DNA from 3 places in the Streptomyces sp. NPDC046859 genome. Region 2 is predicted to be linked to each of the others. Evidence: riboswitches for the same ligand, from Rfam matches in the RefSeq annotation. Region 2 holds a riboswitch; each other region holds the start of a gene.

What was found. Region 2 has a riboswitch for cyclic di-AMP ahead of ABZ899_RS17555 (M23 family metallopeptidase). Riboswitches for the same ligand answer to the same signal wherever they lie in the genome.
Positions count from the first base shown of each region.
Region 1: it holds a riboswitch for cyclic di-AMP, as region 2 does, so the genes downstream of both, ABZ899_RS04880 (transglycosylase family protein) here and ABZ899_RS17555 (M23 family metallopeptidase) in region 2, are expected to answer to the same signal.
Region 3: it holds a riboswitch for cyclic di-AMP, as region 2 does, so the genes downstream of both, ABZ899_RS21690 (transglycosylase SLT domain-containing protein) here and ABZ899_RS17555 (M23 family metallopeptidase) in region 2, are expected to answer to the same signal.

Region 1 is NZ_JBEYXR010000003.1:90,917-93,110, forward strand. Features, by position in the region: gene eno (phosphopyruvate hydratase) at 1-380, opposite strand, end outside; gene ABZ899_RS04880 (transglycosylase family protein) at 604-1,281, opposite strand; cyclic di-AMP (ydaO/yuaA leader) riboswitch at 1,286-1,478, opposite strand; gene ABZ899_RS04885 (transglycosylase family protein) at 1,688-2,194, opposite strand, start outside.
Region 2 is NZ_JBEYXR010000010.1:133,292-135,485, forward strand. Features, by position in the region: gene ABZ899_RS17550 (pitrilysin family protein) at 1-943, shown strand, start outside; cyclic di-AMP (ydaO/yuaA leader) riboswitch at 1,157-1,320, shown strand; gene ABZ899_RS17555 (M23 family metallopeptidase) at 1,333-2,118, shown strand.
Region 3 is NZ_JBEYXR010000014.1:95,293-97,486, forward strand. Features, by position in the region: gene ABZ899_RS21685 (polyprenyl synthetase family protein) at 1-226, opposite strand, end outside; cyclic di-AMP (ydaO/yuaA leader) riboswitch at 1,004-1,178, shown strand; gene ABZ899_RS21690 (transglycosylase SLT domain-containing protein) at 1,184-1,918, shown strand; gene ABZ899_RS21695 (HAD family hydrolase) at 1,969-2,194, opposite strand, start outside.

The DNA.
Region 1 (2,194 bases), on a different contig from region 2:
TCGCTGGCCTCGGAGGCGGCGTGGGCCACGGCGAGCGAGACGCCGAGGATGGCGTTGGCGCCGAGGGAGCTCTTGTTGTCGGTGGCGTCCAGGTCGAACATGGCCTGGTCGATCAGGCGCTGCTCGGTGGCGTCGTAGCCGACGAGCTCCGGGCCGATCTGCTCGATGACGGCGAGGACGGCCTTCTCGACACCCTTGCCGAGGTAGCGGTTGGGGTCACCGTCGCGCAGCTCGACGGCCTCGAAGGCGCCGGTGGAGGCGCCGGACGGGACGGCGGCACGACCCGTGCTGCCGTCGTCGAGGCCGACCTCGACCTCGACCGTGGGATTGCCTCGGGAGTCCAGGATTTCCCGGGCTACGACGACGTCGATGGACGGCACGAGCATCTCCTTCGTGATGTGAAGCCTGTACGCAGCCCGCGATGGGTGCTGCGAGACGAGCCTAACCGGCTCGGGGGCTTCGGCCAGCGGTCGACCGCTCTATGGACGGAACCGAGAGCGAATTGTTTCCGAACGGAACAAAGACCGGGCCCCTGCACGCACAGAACCCCGCCCCGGTGCGTACGGGGGAACGCGCACCGGGGCGGGGAGCCTGTGGGGGGTCCTACTTGAGGTGGAGCTGCTGACCCGGGTAGATCAGGTCGGCGTCCTGGACGATGTCCTTGTTCAGCTTGAAGAGCTTCTCCCAGCCGCCCTTGACGTCCTGGTCGGCGGCGATCGTGCTGAGGGTGTCGCCCTTGACGACCTTGTACTCGCCGTCGCCCTTCTTGACCTTCTTGCCGGTCGGGGTGGTGACGGTCTTGGTGCTCTTCTCGGCGGCCGGACGCTCGGCGGAGCGGGAGGCCGGCTTCTCCTCGGTGGAGCGGGTGCTCTGCTCGCCGCCGGTGGCGGAGGAGCCGTTGTAGGCCGCGCCCGACAGGCCGGTGCCGCAGTTCGGCCAGGCGCCCTTGCCCTGGCTGGCGAGGACCTTCTCGGCTATCGCGATCTGCTGGGCCTTGGTGGCCTGGTCGGCGGTGGAGGCGTACTGGGTGCCGCCATAGGCCGCCCAGGTCGAGGCGGAGAACTGCAGACCGCCGTAGTAGCCGTTGCCGGTGTTGATCGACCAGTTGCCGCCGGACTCGCACTGGGCGACGGCGTCCCACTCGGAGGCGGTGGCGGCCGAGGCGCTGCCGGCGGCCATCAGCGGGCCGGCGACGGCGGCGGCGCCGGTGACGCCGACGACGGCGATGGCGCGGGCCGCCTTGGACGGACGACGGTGCTTGCTCTTGCTGGAGAACAGCATGGAGAGATCCCCTCACCGACGCCTACGAGGTGAGCTGTCGGGTTCGGGCCGGTTGAGTTGCCCGGTCGCGCACCACTGGTGCGTGCTGCGCGACTTCACCCCAAGCCGGTTCCGGCCGTCCGGCCCCGAAGGGCCTCGACTTCCGGACCCGGCGCTTACCTTGGGTCCCCCGCTCCTGCCTACGGCGCTTGACGCGACGACTGTTCCCGTACGGCCGCCGGCAGGATTCGGCGTGACGGCTGACGGGGCTCGCTGTGGTGGCGAGCGATCACGACCGTAGACACGCCGCTCGGGGATTTTCAAAGACGATCACGGCTTCTGAGATCTATCTCTCAGTCCATTCAAAACGGACATTACCCACGAAAGCCGGGCGTGAACTGCCGCTTCATTTGGCCCTGTTCGGCCGCTATTCGGTGGGGACGTCCAGCGTCTGACCGGCGGAGATGCTGTTCGCGTCGGCACCGATGGCCGCCTTGTTCGCCTCGTACAGCGCGCGCCATCCGCCGTGGACGTCAAGGGAGTCGGCGATGGAGGCGAGCGTGTCGCCCGCACGGACCCGGTAGGAGGCGTGGCGGCCGGAGGAGCCGGCGGCGGCGTCCGCGGCCGCGGACTCCTTGGCGCTGGCGCCGCGGTGACGGCCGGAACCGGTCGGCACGTCCTCGATCGAGGCGGTGTCGACGAGACTCCAGGACCCCGCGCTCTGCCCGGAGTTGTCCCGGTTGCCGCTCTCGAACGTCTCCACGGGGGAGCTGTCCGGCGACTCCGAGACCGTCGCTCCGCCGGACGCGCCGGCCCTCTCGGACTTACCGGACTTATCGGCCTTGGAGGCCGAAGAGGGCGAAGAAGTGGAGCTGCCGGGTGATTCGGATGAGTCGTCCGCCGAAGCGCTCGGCGTGCCCGACGCGTCGCCGGA
Region 2 (2,194 bases):
CGAGATCCCGCACGAGCTGGCCAACCCCTCGCGGCGGGCCGCCAAGGAGCTCGCCCGGCAGCTGTTCCCGGCGTCCTCGCGTATGTCCCGCCCGCGCCAGGGCACCGAGGAGACCGTCGCCGGCATCGACTCCGCGGGCGTACGCGCCTTCTTCGAGCGGCACGTGCGCCCCGCCACCTCCACGGTCGTGGTCGTCGGCGACCTCACCGACGTCGACCTCGACACCCTGCTCGGGGACAGCCTGGGCGCCTGGACCGGTTCGCAGGGCGAGCCGCGGCCCGTCCCGCCGGTCACCGCGGACGACACCGGGCGCGTCGTCATCGTGGACCGTCCCGGCGCCGTCCAGACGCAGCTGCTGATCGGCCGGATCGGCCCGGACCGGCACGACCGCGTGTGGCCGGCGCAGGTCCTCGGCACGTACTGCCTCGGCGGCACCCTCACCTCCCGCCTGGACAAGGTGCTGCGCGAGGAGAAGGGCTACACCTACGGCGTGCGCGCGTTCGGGCAGGTCCTGCGCTCGGCGCCGGACGGCACCGGCGCCTCGATGCTCGCCATCACCGGTTCCGTCGACACGCCCAACACCGGCCCCGCCCTGGACGACCTGTGGACCGTCCTGCGGGGGATCGCGGCCGACGGACTCACCGACGCCGAGCGGGACTTCGCCGTGCAGAACCTCGTCGGGGTGGCGCCGCTGAAGTACGAGACGGCCGCCGCCGTGGCGGGCACCCTGGCCGACCAGGTCGAGCAGTACCTGCCCGACGACTTCCAGGCGAAGCTGTACCAGCAGCTCGCCGCCACCGGAACCGTCGAGGCCACGGCCGCCGTCGTGAGCGCCTTCCCGGCGGACCGCCTCGTCACGGTTCTCGTCGGCGACGCCTCGGCGATCCGGGAGCCCGTCGAGGCCCTCGGCATCGGTGAAGTCACCGTCGTGACGGCCGAGTAGAGCACCCGCCGGCCCCGCGGCGGGCCCGCGCGCGAGGGGAGCCCTGGTGACGGCAAAGTCACCAGGGCTCCCTTATGCCCGAATTGGGGCGGAGGTTGCCTGTCTGCCCTGTGGGATGCGCTACAAAAGCCGCGTTCCGTTTGGGAATTGAACGCGGCCCCGCTTAGCGTCATCCGGGCTGTCCGTCAGGCAGTGCGCCGCGCCCGCGGCACCGGACAGTCATCGCCGAGTCCCCGTATGGCGCGAGCCAGGGGAGCCGGGGACCCATCGCAGTCCCTGGGGTGAATCGGACGCCCGCGCAGCCGCGAGGGGGTCCGTAGGAGACCTTCCTGCTCCGAACCCGTCAGCTAACCCGGTAGGCGAGAGGGAAGGAAAGGACCAGCCACCACATGGCGTTCAGCTGCGCCACGGGGAAGAACCGCCCCTCCGGGAAGCACCGCAAGCCCGGCCGGTTCGAGCGCACCACGGCCCGTGCGGCCGGTGTCGCCGCCATCACCGCCACCGGCGTCGTGGGCACCCTCGCCGCCCCCGCGCTGGCCGCCGAGCCCGCCGCGGAGCAGACCGGCCTCATCCCGGTCGTCGTCGTCGAGGACTCCATCGCCACCCAGATCGACGCGCAGGCCGCCGCCCAGGAGCGGGCCGCCGCCGAGGCCGCCGCCCGCAAGGAGGCCGCCCAGGAGGCCGCGCGGCACAAGGCCGCCGAGAAGGCCAAGCAGGAGCGGGAGGCGAAGGAGCGGGCCGCGCGGGAGGCCGAGCGCAAGCGCCTGCTGTCCTACGTGGCCCCGATAGCCGGTTCGTACGTGTCCACCGCGTACCGGTCCGGCGGCGCGGTCTGGTCCTCCGGCAGCCACACCGGCATCGACTTCCACGCCGCCAGCGGCACCTCCGTGCACGCGGTCGGCGCGGGCACCGTCGTCGAGGCCGGCTGGGGCGGCGCCTACGGCAACAACGTCGTGATCAAGATGAACGACGGCACCTACACCCAGTACGGGCACCTGTCGTCGGTCGGCGTCTCGGTGGGCCAGACGGTCACCCCCGGCCAGCAGATCGGCCTGTCCGGCGCCACCGGCAACGTCACCGGGCCGCATCTGCACTTCGAGGCGCGCACCACCGCCGAGTACGGCTCCGACATCGACCCGATCGCCTACCTGCGCGCGCACGGCGTCGCCCTCTGACGCCTCCGCCCGCCTTACCGCAGCCCCGGCTCCCGAGCCGGGGCTTTCGGTCTTTCTGGACAACGGCTGTCCAAAA
Region 3 (2,194 bases), on a different contig from region 2:
TCCCCGGGGCGTACGGGTCCCCGAAGCGCGCGGCGAGCATCACCAGCAGCGGCCGGAAGCGCTTTCCGCCCGCCCGCACCAGGTGCTGGGCGGCCCCGGTGATGAAGGGGACCTCACTCTTGGTGGCTTCGAGCAGTCCCTCCTCGACGGCCGCCAATCCGGCCTGGACATCGGCTTCCAGAGCCTGGTCCCGCACGCTCAGCCCGAACGGCCCGACGACGGTCACGAGGGGTCTCCTGTCTGCTGGTGTCTTTCGGCTGGTTACACGGTTTGTCGATAGGTCGCTGCCATCACTCAAGTCAGCGTATCCGGTCACGTTTCGATCACCGATGCCGCCCACCCGTCCACCACGGGCGACATCGGTTCACGGTCGGTATGTTTTTTGATCACCCGATAAGGATGGACATTCATCGTTTTATCGGTACGTCACTGTGTGTAGCCACCCACTCCCCCACGCTTTCCCGAACCGAAACTGCGTTCGACTCTTTGAGGGATACGCCGCGGGTCCGCGCGACACCCCCGCTCCCGTCTACCCCGACCCGCCCTCCGGACGCCTCCACGCCTCCTCAACGACCGACACGAAGGGCGAGGTTCCTGCGAGCCGGCGAGCCGGGCGCGCCGCCACCCTTTCGCACCTTTTGCTCCGCACCCGCAAAACGGACTCTCCGGACTCAAGGGGCAGATGGGCGCGTTGACAGTGAGTTTTTCACGTGCAGGCAATAACAGGGGAGTTGGAGCCATTGCCCGATTTGCCGCTGTTGTGATCTCCGTGAGTTGGGTCACGCGACCCCGCATCGGCCCCTCCGCCGCCGGAGCCCGTCGACCCCTTGCCACAAAAGCGAGTTGAGAATTGGCAACCGCAAAGGATCAAGCGCCCCATACGCCTCAGACCATGGTCAACTAGCACGTCAGGTGATTGCGGCACTTGTTCCCTACATGTGCTGTCGCATACGTTCCCGCTCTGTCGGGCGGACGCCGAATCCTGCCGCCGCCCGAGTCATCCACCTACACAACGCACTCGCACGGCAGGAGCGGGGGACCCAGGTAAGTCGCCGTACCGCACGCCTCGATGGCGCGCCGGGACGGCTAGGGGTGAAGTCACGTCGTCCTACGGCGGCGTGGCCGGGCAGCTCCCGCCCGAACCCGACAGCTCACCTCGCAGGCGCCGGAGAGGAACAGCGCCATGTCCCGAGGCAAGCACCGCCGCACCCGTACCAGCCCGTTCGCCCGGCGCGTCATCGCCGCCGGAGCCGGTACCGCCGCTCTCGCGCTCCCCCTGCTGGGCGCGACCACCGCGAGCGCCGCCGAGCCCGCCAAGGCCCCCACCGTGGCCAAGGTCGGCTCCGTCAGCTACACCACCAAGAAGGGCGACACCCTGTACGGGATCGCCGACCGCTACGACGCCCAGGGCGGCTGGCAGCAGCTCTACAAGGACAACCGCAAGGCCATCGGCGACGACCCCCGGCTGATCCACCCGGGTGTCGACCTGAAGGTCCGGAGCACGAAGAAGGCCGAGCCGTCGAAGGCGAGCACGGCGTCCGCCCCCGTCAAGAAGTCCGCCGTCGCCCAGGCCACCCAGGCCTCCGCGAAGACGTACGCCGACAACCTCGACGGCTGGATCCGCGAGGCGCTCGACATCATGGCGCAGAAGGGGATCCCCGGTTCCTACGAGGGCATCCACCGCAACATCATGCGTGAGTCGTCGGGCAACCCGGCCGCCATCAACAACTGGGACTCCAACGCGATCGCGGGCACCCCGTCCAAGGGTCTCCTCCAGGTCATCGACCCCACCTTCGCGACGTACCACGTGCCGGGCACCGCGTACGACCCGTTCGACCCGGTCGCGAACATCACGGCCGCCTGCAACTACGCGGCCGCTCGCTACGGTTCGATCGACAACGTGAACGGCCCCTACTGAGCCGTGCCGGCTCTCCCCCTCCCATAGGGGGAACTTGCCGCCGGGGACCTCTAGTAGGGGAACTCGGCCAGGCTGCGGGCGAACAGTCTCTCGAGGACGACGGCGATGCCGTCGTCCTCGTTGGACAAGGTGATCTCGTCCGCGACCGACTTGAGTTCGGGATGCGCGTTGGCCATCGCCACACCGTGGGCGGCCCAGTCGAACATGGGGATGTCGTTGGGCATGTCCCCGAAGGCGATGGTCTCGTGCGGGCCCAGGCCGAGATGCTCGGCGGCG